Regions from separate parts of the Burkholderia oklahomensis C6786 genome, predicted to be linked through region 1. Evidence: predicted binding sites of a transcription regulator. Region 1 holds the regulator's gene; each other region holds the start of a gene.

Region 1 (5,504 bases):
AATGCGCGGCGCAGCGCGCTCAGGCCGAACCATGCGAGATACGCGAGGCCGACGTACAGCACCGCGTGAACGAAGGCCGGATAGCGCTCGACGAGCACCGACGCGCCGCCGACGCCCGCGCCGATCAGGATCATGTCCGACAGCGTGCAGAGCAGGATGATCTTGCCGACGTGCGAGCGCATGATTCCTTGCCGAAGGATGAACGCGTTTTGCGCGCCGATGGTGACGATGAGCGATGCGCACAGCATCGCGCCGTGAGAAAAAGCGATCCAGTTCATGTTCGTTGTTGCTTCAGGCGATGGACTAATGGAGCAGGAGGCGCTAGTCTGCGTTGATCGCCTGGGTAAGAAAAGCTAAATCATCTAATGCTGATTAAGGAAAACTGATGCTCGACTACGCGTTGCTCGATGCGCTCGCCGAAGTGATCCGTCACGGCTCGTTCGAACGGGCGGCGAAAGCGCTCAACGTGTCGCCTTCCGCGGTGTCGCAGCGCGTGAAGCTGTTGGAGGAGCGAGTGGGGAGCGTGCTCGTCAAGCGCGGGCAGCCGTGCGTCGCGACGACGTCGGGCGCGCTGTTGTGCCGCCACACCGAGCGCGTGCGGATGCTGGAAGCCGAGCTGTCCGGGCACATGCCCGGATTCGCCGGCGTGGAGACGGGCGCATGGCCGATACTGCGCGTCGCCGTCAACGACGACAGCGTCGCGACCTGGTTCGTCGACGCGGTCGGCCCGTTCTGCGCGGAAAGCGGCACGCTGCTCGATCTCGTGATCGACGATCAGGACTACACGGCGGAGCGGATTCGCGACGGCAGCGTGCAGGGCGCGGTGACGGCACTCGCCGAGCCGATCCAGGGCTGCCGCTCGACGCGCCTCGGCCGCATGCGTTATCACGCGGTGTGCTCGCCCGCGTTCTACGCGCGCTATTTCGGCAAAGGCATCAACCGCGACGCGCTGCGGCGCGCGCCGTGCGTGATGTTCAATCCGAAGGACGGCCTGCAGGCGCGCTTCATCCGGCGCGTGACGCGTGTGGATCTCGATCCGCCGCAGCACTGGATTCCGCACGTCGCCGGCTATCTGCGCGCGTGCGAGGCGGGGCTGGGCTGGGGAATGTGTCCGGAGCGAATGGTCGAGCGTCGGATCGCCGCGGGCGAACTCGTCGATTTGTCGGAAGGAAAGAGCATCGACGTCGAGCTCTACTGGCAGAGCTGGCGATTGTCGATCGGCTGGCTGGACGAGTTCAGCGCGGCGCTCAAGAAGCGCGCCGCGCAGTTTCTCGATTGATTCGATGCGATGCGATGAAAAACGAGCCGCGCCTGGTTACAGGCGGTGGAGGCCGTCGAAATCGACGATGCGGACCATCCGGCCTTGCATCTCGATCAGCCCGCGCTTGTGGAACTTCGACAACGTGCGGCTGACGGTCTCGAGCGTCATGCCGAGATAGCTGCCGATGTCTTCGCGGGTCATCCGCAGGTTGAATTCGTTAGGCGAATAGCCGCGCTTCATGTAGCGCGACGACACGTCGAGCAGGAACGCCGCGACGCGCTCCTCGGCGTTCAACGAGCCGAGCACCATTGTCTGCGACGTCTCGCGGACGATCTGCTCGCTCATCAGCTTGTGCATCCGCAACTGCATCGTGCCGGCTTCCGAGCATAGCGTCTTCAGCGCGCTGTACGGAATCACGCAGACCGAACTGTCTTCGAGCGCGACCGCGGTGCGCGGATGCGCGTCGTCGCAGATGCCGTCGAGGCCGAGCGCTTCGCCCGCGAGATGCAGCCCGGTGACTTGCTCGCGACCGTCGTGGCGTGTGGCGATGGTCTTCAGCGATCCTGAGCGAACCGCGTACACGTTGTCGAAATTATCGCCTTCGCGGAACAGCGTTTCGCCGCGGCGGACCGGGCGCGCGGTGCAGATCACGGATTCGAGGCGCGCGAGCGCCTCGGGGGCGAGCCCTTGGGGCATGCAGAGATGGCGCATCGCGCACGTCGAACAGTGCGCGGCCTGACGCGGTGCCCACGTACTGGAGGCATGGACGGGAGCAGCGGCGGCGGCGGGTCGGGCGACGGGCGTAAGCATGATGGATGGCTCTGAGGTTGAATCGGTAAAGCCATTGTCCCATCGTGGACAAAGCCTGTTTAGCGACAAAACGCCGCGACTCCCCGTGCGATTTCCTTGTTCGGCCGCAACGCGCGGTTGCGGCGAAACATCGCATCCGTTGCGTTCGGTCAGCTGTCCCGATCTTCCGGATGGGCGGCGGACGGGATCAGCAGCACGGGCAGCGCCGAGTGGCGCACGCACTGTTCGGCGACGCTGCCGAGCACGAGCCGTTTGAAACCGCGGCGGCCGTGCGTGCCGAGCACGAGCAGATCGGCGCCGAACGCTTTGGCGCCGTCGACGATGAGCGACGGCACGTCGGCGAGCGACGACGCTTCGCCGATTTTCATCGCGCCCTTCACGCCGGCTTCCTGCATCTTCTGCGCAAATTCCTTCGCCAGATCGTTGCCCTGCTGGAGCAGTTGCGTGCGAAGGATCGACGGATCGTAGCCGGGCACGTTGTAGTAGATCGCAGCGTTTTCCACGATGTAGAAGGGCTGCAATTCCGCGCCGCTCGTCTTCGCGATGTCGAGCGCCGCGTCGAATGCGTGGCGTGCCGTTTCGCTGCCGTCGACTGCGACAAGAATGCGCTGGTACATGATGTCTCCGTGGTGCGGTTGAGAAAAGATCGGCCGTTCGGCCGATCGAGTTTGACGATGTCTTTTTACAAAGTAAACGATTACTGACTACGATGCGGCGAACTGACGCAGCCGAGTAAACGCGGCGTCGGACTTTTCCGGTTTCGATCGAGCGCGGCGGTTTTTTTGCGCGCGATTTGCGTATCGACCGGGTCGGCTCGCGCCGCGTTCCTCGACGCCGTAATAGACTTGGCTGGAACTCGGGCTGGCTCGCCTGCCGACGCGAGCCGATGCTGGTTTGAAACGCATCGGGCGATACCGTTCCCTGTGTTTCGTGCGGCGCTCGATGGAGGACGGCAGGCGTTGGCGCCGGAGATGCGTGTCGATGGGCGTAGCCGCTGCGCCTGCTTGTTCGTTTCGTTCAACCGGAGAAGGAGGAAACCTATGCCGTATGTCGTGCTCGAGTTGCTGACCGAAGACGCCGACCGGTACTCGCTGCCGGACCTGATCGGCGTGGACAGCGCCTCGCCCGATATGCCGCACGTTTGCGAAATGCTGCTCGCGGACGCTCAATGGCCGACGATCCAGGCCTATCTCGATCGGCAGGAACTGCCGTACAAGTTCGCGCGGCCGAGCACGGCGCGGCGGGTTCCTCGTAATAATCCGTGCTGGTAGCGCGGGGCGTTTGGCGCAGGTCGGATCGGCCTGATCTCGTGCGTCGGTCGATCGTTGCCGTGATGTGTTGGGGAAGACGATCGGCTTGTCGCGAAAGCTGCTGTTCTCGATGTGCCGAGACTTTCCCCTTCGTTGCAGTCCCGCGCGAGCGGCTTGCTGACGTTCGTGCCTCCAGCCCTCGGCGGCAAGCCGCTCGCGCTTCATCCATCGACAAGCCGAACGTTAGGCCTGTTGCTTGTCGATCGGCCGGCGCATATCGACGGTTTGCGTTCCATCCGCCTACCGTGCGGCGATCGGTGAAGGCCGGGCAGGTGAAACCCGTCGATGGCGGAGGTCTACGCGAACGCGGCGAATGAATCGACGGCGAAAGAAGGTGCGAACCGCGTCACGCATTGAGGCTGCCGACGCTCCCGAAAAATCTCACCCATGGCGGAATGGGCCAGGTCGGCATGCTCGCGATCCTGCCGTACGTCGCGACGATGATCGGCATGTGCGCGACGTCCTGGCCGCCGGATCGCACCGGCAGGCGGCGGCTCTTCATTGCCGGACCGCTCGTCGGCTTCGCCGCGCGCCTGTTCCTGTCGGTCCGCTGCCAGGCGTCGGGTGAGCGCGAGCCGTTCGTCGCGGGACGGCTCACGTTCACGCCGCCCGCTCGCTGCGAGCGCAGACGGCACGTTTCCACGCGATATATCGCCGATGCGGGTCGCATGCGGCGCGCGCCGATCGAATCAACGCAAGACGACAGACAGTCAATCGGAACCGCGGTCATGAACGACATCCTCCTGCTGGCGTAGAAGCGCGCCCATACCTTCAGCTTCGACGATCTCGAATCGAAGACGGCGCCCGCGCACGTCGTGCTGCCGACTATCCGCTCGAGTTCGCGGTCGATCCGGCGCGCCGTCATGCGTCCGCCGGGGATCTTCGGGATCGAAACCGCCTGGACGCGCGGCCACGAAGGCGATCATCGCGTCGCCGTGATCGATCCCGACGCGCCTCGGCGTACGAGCCTGCTCGACAGGTGGCCGTGTTATCTGCCGCATCGCATGGATCCGGCGCTCGTGCGCACGTTCGCCGCCGCGCTCGCCGATTTGAGCGACACGGCGCGCCGCGGGGTCTGGCAAGATAATGCGATTCGCGTGTACCGGATCGGCGCGCCCGATTGAGTCGCCCCGATTCGACCGACTCGACCGATTCGCTCGATTGACCCGATTCGCCCAATCTGTCCGCGGGCGGCGCGCGTCGCGACGTTCGCCCGGCCACGGCGGATTTTTCAATCCGGAGGAAGCATGCAGATCACTGGAGAGATGTTGATTGGCGCGGCCGCCGTGCGCGGCACCGAAGGCACGATGCGCGCGTACGATCCGGCGCAGGGCGTCGAGCTCGAGCCGGCGTTCGGCGCGGGCGGCGCGGGCGACGTCGACCGCGCGTGCCGGCTCGCGAGCGCCGCATTCGACGCGTTTCGCCAAGCGCCGCTCGAGGCGCGCGCGCGTTTTCTCGAAGCGGTCGCCGAGCGCATCGTCGGGTTCGGCGATCAATTGATCGAGCGCGCGCATGCGGAATCGGCGCTGCCCGTCGCGCGACTCGAAGGCGAGCGCGCGCGCACGGTCGGCCAGTTGCGGCTGTTCGCGTCGATCGTGCGCGACGGCCGCTGGCTCGATGCGACGCTCGATTCCGCGCAGCCCGACCGCAAGCCGCTGCCGCGCGCGGACCTGCGCTTGCAGAAGATCCCGCTCGGCCCCGTCGCGGTGTTCGGCGCGAGCAACTTTCCGCTCGCGTTCTCGGTCGCGGGCGGCGACACCGCATCGGCGTTCGCGGCCGGCTGCCCGGTCGTCGCGAAGGCGCATCCCGCGCATCTCGGCACGTCGGAGCTCGTCGGACGCGCGATCCAGCAGGCGGTGGCCGATTGCGGATTGCCCGAAGGCGTGTTTTCGCTCGTCGTCGGCGCGGGCAACGCGATCGGCGAGGCGCTCGTCGCGCATCCGGCGATCAAGGCGGTCGGCTTCACCGGCTCGCGCGCGGGCGGCGTTGCGCTGATGGGCGTCGCCGCGCGGCGGCGCGAGCCGATTCCGGTCTTCGCGGAAATGAGCAGCATCAATCCGTTCTTCGTGCTGCCGGGCGCGCTGCGCACGCGCGGCGCGAAGATCGCGCAAGGCTTCGTCGAT
Region 2 (5,504 bases), 170 kb from region 1:
CCGCCACGGCGCGAAGAACACGCTCGACCGCAATTATCTGTATCTTGCCGAGCGCCGCGGCGCGCAGGTGCGCGCGGAGACGAAGGTCGTCGACGTGCGCCCGCTCGACGCGCGCGCCGACGGCGCGGCAGGCTACGCGGTCGAGGCGGTATCGCTCGCGGCCGGCGCGCGCCGCGCGAAAAGCCGCGTCACGTGCCGCGGCGTCGTGTTCGCCGCCTCGTCGCTCGGCACGCAGGATCTGCTGATGCGCCTGAAGGAGAAGCGCTCGCTGCCGCATCTGTCGGGCGCGCTAGGCGAGCGCGTGCGCACGAACGCCGAATCGCTGATCGGCGTCCGCTTCCCGAAATCGACCGTCGATCTGTCGAAAGGCGTCGCGATCGGCTCGGGCATCTACATCGACGAGCACACGCACATCGAAGCGACGCGCTATCCTTCGGGCTCCGACACGATGGGACTGCTGACGACCGTGCTCACGCGCGGCGCGCCCGCGGGGCTGCGTCCGCTCATGTGGCTCGGCGCACTCGCGAAGCTGCTGGTGACGCGGCCGCTGACCGCGATGCGGATGATCGATCCGCGCGGCTTCGCGCGCGAAACGATGATCTTCCTCTGCATGCAGACGATCGAAGGACACCTGACGATGCGTCTGAAGCGCCGCTGGTTCTGGCCGTTCTCGAAGCAGCTCGCGACGGCCGGCGACAAGATCCCCGCGTACATCCCGGCCGCGAACGACTTCGCGCAGAAGGCGGCGCGCGCGTTCGGCGGCGTGCCGATGACGTCGCTGACGGAAATCCTGCTGAACGTGCCGATGACCGCGCACTGCATGGGCGGCGCGGCGATGGCGCGCAGCCGGCGCGACGGCGTGTGCGACGGCCGCAGCCGCGTGTTCGGCTATCGCAACATGTACATCTGCGACGGCTCGATGCTCGGCGCGAATCTCGGCGTCAACCCGAGTCTCACGATCGCCGCGCTCGCCGAGCACGCGATGAGCCACGTGCCCGCCGCGAGCGCGCAGCGCTGGGACAGCATCGGGGAAGCGCTCGCCGCGTGAGTGCGGCGCGCGCGGCAAGCTCGGCGCGCGGCGTCACGTCGGACGCGACGCACCGGCGTCACGCAACATGACACGATCCGGCGCGGCGCGCGGCGCGCGGCCCGCGTCACGCGCCGCGATGCTTGCGCCGGCGATTCGCGCGGCCGTTCGCGAGCGCGACGAGCGCCGCGTCGTAGCCCTGCTTCTGCAGCTGCGCGATCGCGTCCGACGAAAAATCGTAGTCCTCGATGAACGACAGCTGCCCGTCGCGATTCAGCGTGATCCGTGCGATGTCGAGCGCCGCGCGGTTGCCCATCAGCCGGATGTACAGCGGCTGCTGGCGGATCTCGTTCGCGGTCTGCTCGTCGACGTGCGCGAGGATGCCGTCGACGAGATCGCCGAAGTCGCTCGCGTATTCCTCGAAGCGCAGATCGTTGCGCACGCGGTCCATGTACGTGATTTCCTCGCGTCGCAGCATCACTTCGACAAGATTCGTCGGCAGCGTCTTCGTGCCCGAGAACAGATCGATGATGAACACGCGTCCGCCGATCTGTCCGCAGCGCTCGATCACGAGATCGAGCGGCGAATTGCTGATGACGCCGCCGTCCCAGTACGGCCGGCCGTCGACGACGGTCCACGGCATCCCGGGCGGCAGGCTGCCGCTCGCGAGCAGATGCGCGGGGCTCAGGCGATCGACGTAGCTGTCGAAGATGCGCGGCTCGCCCGTCTCGACGTCGACCGCGCTGATCAGCAAGCGCGTCGGGCTCGTGCCGAGCGAATCGAAATCGACGTAGCGCGTGACGAGCTTCTCGATCGACGTCGCGTCGAAGAAGCTCGTCCATTTCGCGCGCAGCTGATCGATGCCGAAGCCGAGCCGCGACCATTGCGGCTTCAGGAAACTCGGCACCCCGAACGACAGCACGTACGCGGACAGCCACGCCTGGTGCCACGGCGAGCCGTACAGCGACGGCAGCGCGATCGACAGGTCGCGCCAGAACGCCTCGAGCGCCTTGGCCGCGCCCTTCGGATGGCTCGCGACGATCGCGCCGTTGAACGCGCCGATCGACACCGCCGAGATCACGTCGGGCCGCACGCCATGCTGCTCGAGCGCCTTGACCGCGCCGCATTCGAACGCGCCGAGCGCGCCGCCGCCTTGCAGGATCAGCATCGTCTGCACCGGCAGCTTGTCGAGCGGAAAGTTCGGATCGCTCAATTTCGCCTTCTGCGCGGCGACGTTCACGCGCAGCTTGATCGCGTCGTTCAGCGCGGCGATCTCGACGGCCGGCCGGTCGATCGTGAACGCGGCGCGCAGCACGTCGTCGGCGAGATAGAGGAGCGCGTACGAACGATCGTCGAACGAGCCGCGCTCGATCGTCTCGGTCACGCCGGCCTGATAGCCGAGCAGGTTGTACGACAGCCCGAACACGCTGCCGTAGAAAATCGATACGTCGCGATACGGCAGCCGGTGGCCGAGCATGTTGCGCGCGGCGATCTTGCCCTGCCGCACCGCGTTGTCCCAGTGCTCGATCCGCCGCCGCACGCCGAAGATCGGATCGTCGAAATGCGCGACGTCGCCGGCCGCGAACACGTTCGGATCGGCGGTTTGCAGGAAAGCGTCGACTTCGATTCCGTCGCCGAGCGCGAGGCCGCTGCCTTCGAGCCAGCCGCAGTTCGGCGTCACGCCGACCGCCGCGACGAACAGATCGCACGGCCGCGTCTCGCCGTCGCTCGTCTCGACCGCCTCGACGCGCTGCGCGCCGAGCACGCGGCGCACTTCACGGCTCGTCAGCACGTCGATGCCGCGCGCCTTGCACAGCGCGTCGAAATGGCTCGCGAGCGCCGGCGCGCGCAGCGTCGGCATCAGATGCGGCTCGTGCTCGACGAGCGTCACCTGCAAGCCGAGCGCCTGCAGCGTCGCGGCGATCTCGACGCCGAGAAAGCCGCCGCCCAGCACCGTCGCGCGGCGCGCGTGCGCGGCCGCGTCCTTCAGCGTCTGCGCCTGCGCGATCGTGTGCAGCACGTGCACGCCGTCGAGCTCGACGCCGGGCAGCGCGGGCATCTTCGCGGTCGCACCCGTCGCGATCAGCAGCTTGCGATAGCGGAACGCCGCGCCGTTCGACGCGCGCACGATCCGCTTCGCGGGATCGAGACGCTCGGCGCGCGCGCCGAGCACGACATCGATGCGCTGCGACGCGTAGAACGCCGCGTCGTGCAGCGTGATGGTCGCGGCCTGCTCGGTGCCGATCAGGAATTCCTGACTGAGCGGCGGGCGCTGATAGGGCAGGACGGGTTCGCCGCACAGGATCGCGATGCTCGCCGACGCGTCCTCGCCGCGCAGCGACCGCGCGGCGGTGACGCTTGCGATTCCGCCGCCGACGAGCAGATAGTCGGCATCACGCATCGGCGCCTCCCGTCGTGGAGAAGCGCACGGCGAACGCGGCGCGCGGTCGGGCCGCGCCGCTCACAGCGACGACCTCGGCTGCGTCGCGAATTGCCGCTCGTGCGCGTGCTGGCACGACGCGCAGCGCGACGCGGTCGGGCGCGCGAGCAGTCGCTCGTATTCGATCGGCTGCTTGCAGTCCGCGCAGAAGCCGTAGCTGCGCCGCGCGATCCGCTGCAGCGCGGCGTCGACGTCGCGCAGCTCGGCGAGCTTCATGCCGATCAGCGCGTGGTCGACGTCGACGAACAGGTCCGCGTTCGCCTCGTCGCCTTCGTCAGGCGCCTGGCCCGCGAGATTCGCGTACGGCTCGTCGGCGCGATGCCGCTCGCATGTGCGCACGTCCGCCTGCAGCGCCTGCTTGCACGCGTTCAACAGACCGCTCAGAACCTGGAGTTGATGCTCGTCGAACGCTGCCATCCCATCCTCCGTTTTCTGCGTTTGCCGCCTCGGATCCGCGCCGCCGTGGCGTTGGGGCGATGCGTGGTGCTTCGCTTGGCGCTTGCGCCGTGTGCGCCGTGTGCACTACGTGCGCCGCGCCCGGCAAGCGATCGCGCCTGAGTCCGGACAACAGCGATCCGTTTCCGTTTTCACGCGATCCGCCACGACGCCACTCGGCCGCCGGCCGAATGTCGCGTAGCGTATGCCGCGCCGGTCGGCCGCCGTTGACCTGAGTCAATCGGCGTGCGCCGCGGCGAAGGCGCGGCGTCGCGCCGGAACGCGCGTTCACGCCACGATGCCACCATGCTCGGGCCACCGCAACGTCTTGCGTCGGATGATTGCGGGATGACGCGCTTCGCCGTCGAGCGATTGCGGCGCGGCAACGCCGCCAAACCGCGGCGTTGCCGCGGAGCCTCCCGCATCGCCGCGCCGCGACGGCGGCCGCGATCGGTCGGGACGGATGCGCCCCCATCGCCATGACGCCGCCCCCGTCGCCGCACGATCGACCGCCGCCATCCGCCGCCTGCTTGACGATCGTCAAAAGCTCCGCGAGCGCGGCTTTTAATCTGGCGATGAGGCGTCCGCCGGCCTATTCTGTCCCAATCCGATACACGATGGATAACGGATTCGTTGCGCCGCGGCAAACGGATCGCGCACGGCCTCCGTCGACAGCAGGCTTCGCAGCGGCGCCCGCTTCAGCGCCTGGAGCGCCCGCCGATCGCCCGCCGGCCGCCGCCGACCGCCGACCGCGTGCGCCGGCCGCCGCGCACTCCGCCTCTCGCGACCTGCGCGCGCCGCCGCGCGGCCCGCTTCCGCGACGCCAGCAAGGAGATTCGATGCTTTACGCGTGGCTTGAAGCGCAACGTGAATTGGTCCGGGCGTGCCAGCCGTGGACGGGCGCCGCGCAGCGCGCGGACGCGAGCGCGCGCACGGCCGGCTGGCCGACATGGGGCCCGATGACGCGCGCGGCCGACGCGGTCCCCGTGCCGCCGCCGTTCGCGATCTCGGCGGTCGCGGTCGACGGCGCGGCGGTCGCGATCGACGAGCGCATCGTCGACGACACGCCGTTCTGCTCGTTGCGCAAATTTGCGCGCCGGCTCGACGGCGACGCGGCCGCGCGCCCCGCGGTCTTTCTGTGCACGCCGCTCGCCGGGCACCACGCGGTGATGCTGCGCGAGACCGTCGAGACGCTGCTCGCGACGCGCGACGTCTACGTGACCGATTGGCGCAACGCGCGCGACGTCCCGCCCGAAGCCGGCGCATTCGGCCTCGACGACTACGTGCGCACGCTCGAGCGCTTCATCGCCGGCGCGAATGCGAACGGGCTGCACGTGATGGCGGTCTGCCAGGCGACGGTGCCCGCGCTCGCGGCCGCCGCGCTGCTTGCCGCGCACGGCGTCCACGTCGCGAGCGTCGCGCTGCTCGGCGGCCCGATCGACACGCGCGCGCACCCGACGCTCGTCGACCGCTTCGCGCTCGAACACGACCTCGACTGGTTCCGCCGCGCGGCGATCGACGTCGTGCCGCCGCCGTACGCGGGCGCCGGACGGCGCGTCTATCCCGGCTTCGTCCAGCACGCGGCGATCGTCGTCGCGCATC
Region 3 (5,504 bases), 380 kb from region 1:
CGCGCGGTAGCGCGCGGGCGGCGTCTGCATCGTGTCGACGATCTGCGCGTCGATCGTCGACACGAACAGCTCGAGCACGCTCTGCAGCCGCGACGGCGCGTCGACGCTCAGCCGCTTGCGCGCGAAGAGCGCGAGCGCGACGAGCACGGCCATGATCCCCCACGTCGCGAGCACGGGCTCCGAGATGCCGACGGGGCCGATCGAGAACATCGGCACGGTCGACAGCGGCGACGCGTTCATCGCCGCGCTCCCGTCAATTCGCCCGCCCAGCGGATCGCGAACGTGCGCGCGACGAACAGCCCCGCCGAGCCGGCGACGAGCGCGTCGACGCCGATGCGCGCGAGCACGACGAGCACCGCGACCGTGAGCGCGATCCGCACCAGCTGCAGCACGAGCGCCGCGCCCGCGCGGCCTTCGACGAACAGGCGGCTGTTCCAGCCGAGCGACACGAAATGGCACGCGCCCGTCGCGAGTCCGGCGGCGAGCCCGATCGCGACGGCGATGCCGTCGAGCGACGCGCGCGCGGTTTCCCAAATTTCAGTCATCGCGATCTCCGTCTTGTTGATCCTTCATCCAGCGCCATGCGAGCCAGAAGCCGAGCGCCGCGCCGAGCATCAAGAGCGGCGCGGAGAAGAACACGCGCGACGCGAACACGCGATCGAGCCAGCGGCCGAGCGCGAGCGCGGCGAGCGTCGGCGCGAGGATCGTCCAGCCGAGCACGCCGATCTGCGCGAGGCGCCTGCCGAGCGACGGCTCCGGATCGCGCACGCCGCGCGCCGCCCGCCGCGCGGCCGTGCGCGCCGCCTGCTCGACGCGGTCGGCGGCCGGGCCGTGCGCGTCGGGCCGCGCGGCCGGCTGCGCGTCGGATCGGGCCGCGCGCCGTGCGCCGGGCTCGCCGTCGCGCTTCGCGTCGGGCGCGGGCGGCTTCGTCATTCGAGCGTCTCCGGCTTGAGCGGCGCGTGCATGCCGTCCTTCGAATGCTCGGGCCGCAGATATGTGAGCAGCCGCCGCATCGTCTGCGCGTGCAGCCGCGTCTCGTCGACGCGCGCGCGGCGTTTCTCGTCGAGCTGCGTCGCGCGCACGCCGCGCACGATCGCGTCGAGTTCGGCGAGCGACTCGCCGAGCACCGCCTCGCGGCACGCGATCTCGATCCGCGCGCCGCGCGTCACGCGCAGCACGCCGCCGTCGAGCGCGGCGTAATGCGTCGCGCCGTCGGCGGTGCGCCAGCGCGCGACCGATGCGCGCAGCAGCGTGACGAAGTCGACGTGGCCGGCGCGAATGCCGAACGAACCGCTCGCGTCCTCGGCGCGCAGCGACACGATCGGCAGACCGTCGACGCACACGCGCGCCGGCGTCGCGATCGAGAGGCGCAGCTCAGCGGGCATGCGGCGCTCCGTGCGGCGGCGGCGCGGCGGAAGCGGAATCGCGCTCGGGGGCGAGAGTCGTTGCGTTCGTTGCGTTCGTTGCACCGTCCGCGTTCATGGACGACGCGTCGCCCGCGTGGCCGTTTTGCGGCGCGCCTTTCGAGGCGCTCGGTGCAGCGCCCGGCGTCTCGCCTCCCGCGCCGCCAGCCGCAGCAACCGCCGCGCCGCCCATGCCCTCGCCCGCCGCATCCTTCTCGCCCGCCGCATCCTTCTCGCCCGCCCCATTCCCGCCGCCGCCCGCCGCGCCACCGCGCGCAGCCATTGCGCCGCCGCCGCCCGCCCCGCCTGCGCCATCGCGCCGCGCATCCGCTTCGCGCGCCGCCTCTTCGTTGCGCCGCGCGTCGCCGAGCGTGCCGACCATGTACAGCGAGCTCTCGCGCCAGTCGTCGCAGTCGCCGCGCAGGATCGCGCGGCAGCCGGCGATCGTGTCGGCGATCTCGACCGACGCGCCCGCTTGGCCCGTGAACGCCTCGGTCACCGCGAACGGCTGCGTCAGGAAGCGCTGCAGCCGGCGCGCGCGGCCGACGATCCGCCGGTCGTCCGCGCCGAGCTCGTCGATGCCGAGGAGCGCGATCACGTCCTGCAGCTCGCGGTAATGCTCGATCACGCGGCGCACCTCGATCGCGACTTCGACGTGCTCGTCGCCGACGACGAGCGGATCGAGCAGGATCGACGACGACGCGACCGGATCGATCGCCGGGTACATCCCTTCGGCCGCCATCGCGCGCGACAGCACGACCATGCTGTCGACGTGCGCGGCGATCGCGGTGACGGCCGGATCGGTGAAATCGTCTGCGGGCACGTAGACGGCCTCGATCGCCGTGACCGCCGCGCCCTCGACCGACGCGATCCGTTCCTGCAATGCGGCGACCTCGCTCGCGAGCGTCGGCTGGTAGCCGACCCGCGACGGCAGCCGCCCGAGCAGCCCCGACACCTCGGCGCCCGCCTGCACGAAGCGAAATACGTTGTCCATCAGGAGCAGCACGTTCTGCGCGCGCTCGTCGCGGAAATACTCGGCGATCGCGAGCGCGGTGAGCGGCACGCGCCAGCGCGCGCCGGGCGGCTCGTTCATCTGCCCGTAGACGAGCACCGTGCGGCCGAGCACGCCGGAGCCGCGCATGTCGAGCAGCATCTCGTGCCCTTCGCGCGAGCGCTCGCCGATGCCCGCGAACACCGAGATCCCGCGATAGCGCTCGACCATCGCGTGAATCAGCTCCATCACGAGCACCGTCTTGCCGACGCCCGCGCCGCCGAACATCGCCGCCTTGCCGCCCTGCGCGAGCGGCGCGAGCAGGTCGATCACCTTGATGCCGGTCGCGAACAGCGCGGTCGAGCTCTTCTGCTCGGACAGCGGCGGCGCGCCGCGGTGGATCGGCCGCCGCGCGACGTCGGGCGCGAGCGCCGCGCCGTCGTCGCCGGGCTCGCCCGTCACGGTCAGCAGGCGGCCGAGCACCGCGTCGCCGACCGGCACGCGGATCGGCCCGCCCGTCGCGCGCACGGAAGCGCCGCGCCTGAGCCCGCCCGTCGGGCCGAGCGCGAGCGCGCGCACCGCGGCGTCGCTCAGGTGCGCGTGCACCTCGGCGAAAATCGGCGCCGCGCCGTCGATCGGGATCACGAGCGCGTCGTTCAGCGCGGGCAGCGCGCCGCCGTCGAACGCGACGTCGACGACCGCGCCGCGCACCGCGACGACCTGTCCGTCGCGCGCCGCTTGCGTTGCAGCCATGCCGCTCGTCGCATGCAGATCCGCCACCGTCGCTCCCGTCTGACTTGTCCGTCGATGGCTTCACCATAACGGCGCGCGCCGCATGCCGGCTGATCTCGGTCAACAAACGGGAAATCGCCAGATGAATCCGCGCTCGGAATCCGTGCGCGGCGCAATGCGCGACGATTGCGCGGCCGTTACGCGATTCGAGCGGCTTCCATTGATGCAAATCAGATTCCACAGATCTATGCGTCGCTACAGTGGCCGTGTCAGTGATCGTCGACGCATGCCGTCGAAGCGCGCGGCGGGCGACTACGCCCAACGCGCGGCTTCGCGCTCGGCCGGCCGCACCGGCTGCCTCGGTTCGTCATGTCGTCGCCCGCGTAGCGCCCGCCGAAGGAAGCCCGATGGACACACGCCATACCGCCGAACCCGGCGCGCCCGCAGCGCCGCCGCCCGCCCACCCGCCCGCGTCGTACGAGCAGGAAAGCCCGTACCGCGTATTCGATTTCGCGAAGGAAGCATCGCTCGCGAAGCTGACGTCGGGCCTGTCGCCCGCCGCGCTGCAGCTTGCGCTGTCCGACTGGCTGATTCACCTCGCGGCCGCGCCCGGCAAGCGCGCCGAGCTCGCGTCGCTCGCGATGAAGCATGCCGCGCAGCTCACCGAATACCTGTTCGAAGCGGCGACCGGGCACACGCCCGCGGCGCCCGCCCAGCCGTCGCCCGGCGACCGGCGCTTCCACGCGAGCGCGTGGCAGCTCGAGCCGTACCGCTTCTGGTGCCAGGCGTTCCTGCTCGCCGAGCAATGGTGGCGCGCGGCGACCCACGAAGTGCCCGGCGTGTCGCGCCATCACGAGGACGTCGTCGCGTTCTCCGCGCGGCAGATGCTCGACACGTTCGCGCCGGCGAACTACGTCGTGACGAATCCGGAGGTCGCGCAGCGCACCGCGCTGTCGTGCGGCACGAACCTTGCGCAGGGCGTGTGGAATTATCTGGACGACGTCCGGCGCCTGATGACGAAGCTGCCGCCCGCGGGCGTCGAGCGCTTCCAGGTCGGCAAGGACGTCGCGACGGCGCCCGGCCGCGTCGTGTTCCGCAATCATCTGATCGAGCTGCTGCAGTACGGCCCGGCGACGCCCGATGTCTACGCGGAGCCGATCCTCATCGTGCCCGCGTGGATCATGAAGTACTACATTCTCGATCTGTCGCCCCACAATTCGCTCATCCGCTATCTGGTCGGCGAGGGGCACACGGTGTTCTGCATCTCGTGGCGCAACGTCGACGCGAGCGACCGCGATCTGAGCCTCGACGACTACCGCCGGCTCGGCGTGATGGACGCGCTCGACACGATCGGCAAGATCGTGCCCGGCGCGAAGATCCATGCGACCGGCTACTGTCTCGGCGGCACGCTGCTGTCGATCGCGGCCGCGGCGATGGCGAACGCGGGCGACGAGCGCTTCGCGTCGATCACGCTGCTCGCCGCGCAAACGGACTTCACCGAGCCGGGCGAGCTGCAGCTCTTCATCGACGAAAGCGAGATCTACTTCCTCGAAAGCATGATGTGGGAGCGCGGGTTTCTCGGCGCGCACCAGATGGCGGGATCGTTCCAGCTGCTGATGTCGAACGACCTGATCTGGTCGCGCATGATCCACGACTACCTGCTCGGCGAGCGCACGCCGATGATCGACCTGATGGCGTGGAACGCCGACTCGACGCGGATGCCGTACCGGATGCACTCCGAGTATCTGCGCCACTTGTTCCTCGACAACGATCTCGCGACGAACCGCTACGTGATCGACGGGCAGACGGTGTCGGTGCACAACATCCGCGCGCCGTTCTTCGTCGTCGGCACCGAGCACGACCACATCGCGCCGTGGCGCTCGGTCTACAAGATCCACTACCTGACCGACAGCGACGTGACGTTCGTGCTGACGGCGGGCGGCCACAACGCGGGCATCGTCAGCGAGCCCGGCCATCCGAAGCGCCGTTATCGGACGAAGCTCACGGCCGCCGACGCGCCGAGCATCTCGCCCGACGAATGGCTCGCCGGCGCGACCGACTGCGAAGGCTCGTGGTGGCCCGCGTGGCATGCGTGGCTCGCCGAGCATTCGAGCGCGCAGCGCGTCGCGCCGCCGCGGCTCGGCAAGCCGGGCGCGGAAACGCTCGGCGATGCGCCGGGCACCTATGTGTTTCAGAAATAAGGAGCGCCGCGTGGATCGCGAAATCCTGCAGAACCGACCGTTCGAATCGCTCGCGATCGGCGACAGCGCATCGCTCGTGCGCCTCGCGTCGCGCGACGACATCGACCTGTTCGCCGCGATGTCCGGCGACGTGAACCCCGCGCACCTCGACGCGGCGTTCGCCGCGCACGATCTGTT

What was found. Region 1 encodes FNR, which switches genes on or off when oxygen is low (the NO sensors DNR and NnrR bind a similar motif). Its sites were predicted from a motif close to TTGATNNNNATCAA; they were not measured.
Region 2: BG90_RS19900 (TraR/DksA family transcriptional regulator) is a predicted target of FNR. The motif match lies at 4,130-4,143, and genes of this name have one in related genera.
Region 3: BG90_RS22105 (PHA/PHB synthase family protein) is a predicted target of FNR. The motif match lies at 3,347-3,360, and genes of this name have one in related genera.

The regions. Positions count from the first base shown of each region.
Region 1 is NZ_CP009556.1:570,707-576,210, forward strand. Features, by position in the region: gene BG90_RS20535 (LysE/ArgO family amino acid transporter) at 1-278, opposite strand, end outside; gene BG90_RS20540 (LysR family transcriptional regulator ArgP) at 386-1,279, shown strand; gene fnr (fumarate/nitrate reduction transcriptional regulator Fnr) at 1,316-2,071, opposite strand; gene BG90_RS20550 (universal stress protein) at 2,221-2,688, opposite strand; gene BG90_RS20555 (hypothetical protein) at 3,112-3,342, shown strand; partial or broken gene BG90_RS33435 (MFS transporter) at 3,729-3,944, shown strand; gene BG90_RS38070 (hypothetical protein) at 4,245-4,505, shown strand; gene BG90_RS20570 (aldehyde dehydrogenase (NADP(+))) at 4,629-5,504, shown strand, end outside.
Region 2 is NZ_CP009556.1:398,382-403,885, forward strand. Features, by position in the region: gene BG90_RS19890 (GMC oxidoreductase) at 1-1,048, shown strand, start outside; gene BG90_RS19895 (FAD-dependent oxidoreductase) at 1,155-3,428, opposite strand; gene BG90_RS19900 (TraR/DksA family transcriptional regulator) at 3,489-3,884, opposite strand; gene phaZ (polyhydroxyalkanoate depolymerase) at 4,742-5,504, shown strand, end outside.
Region 3 is NZ_CP009556.1:951,955-957,458, reverse strand. Features, by position in the region: gene BG90_RS22130 (F0F1 ATP synthase subunit A) at 1-240, opposite strand, end outside; gene BG90_RS22125 (N-ATPase subunit AtpR) at 237-545, opposite strand; gene BG90_RS22120 (AtpZ/AtpI family protein) at 538-996, opposite strand; gene BG90_RS22115 (F0F1 ATP synthase subunit epsilon) at 930-1,385, opposite strand; partial or broken gene atpD (F0F1 ATP synthase subunit beta) at 1,660-3,174, opposite strand; gene BG90_RS22105 (PHA/PHB synthase family protein) at 3,534-5,327, shown strand; gene BG90_RS22100 (bifunctional enoyl-CoA hydratase/phosphate acetyltransferase) at 5,338-5,504, shown strand, end outside.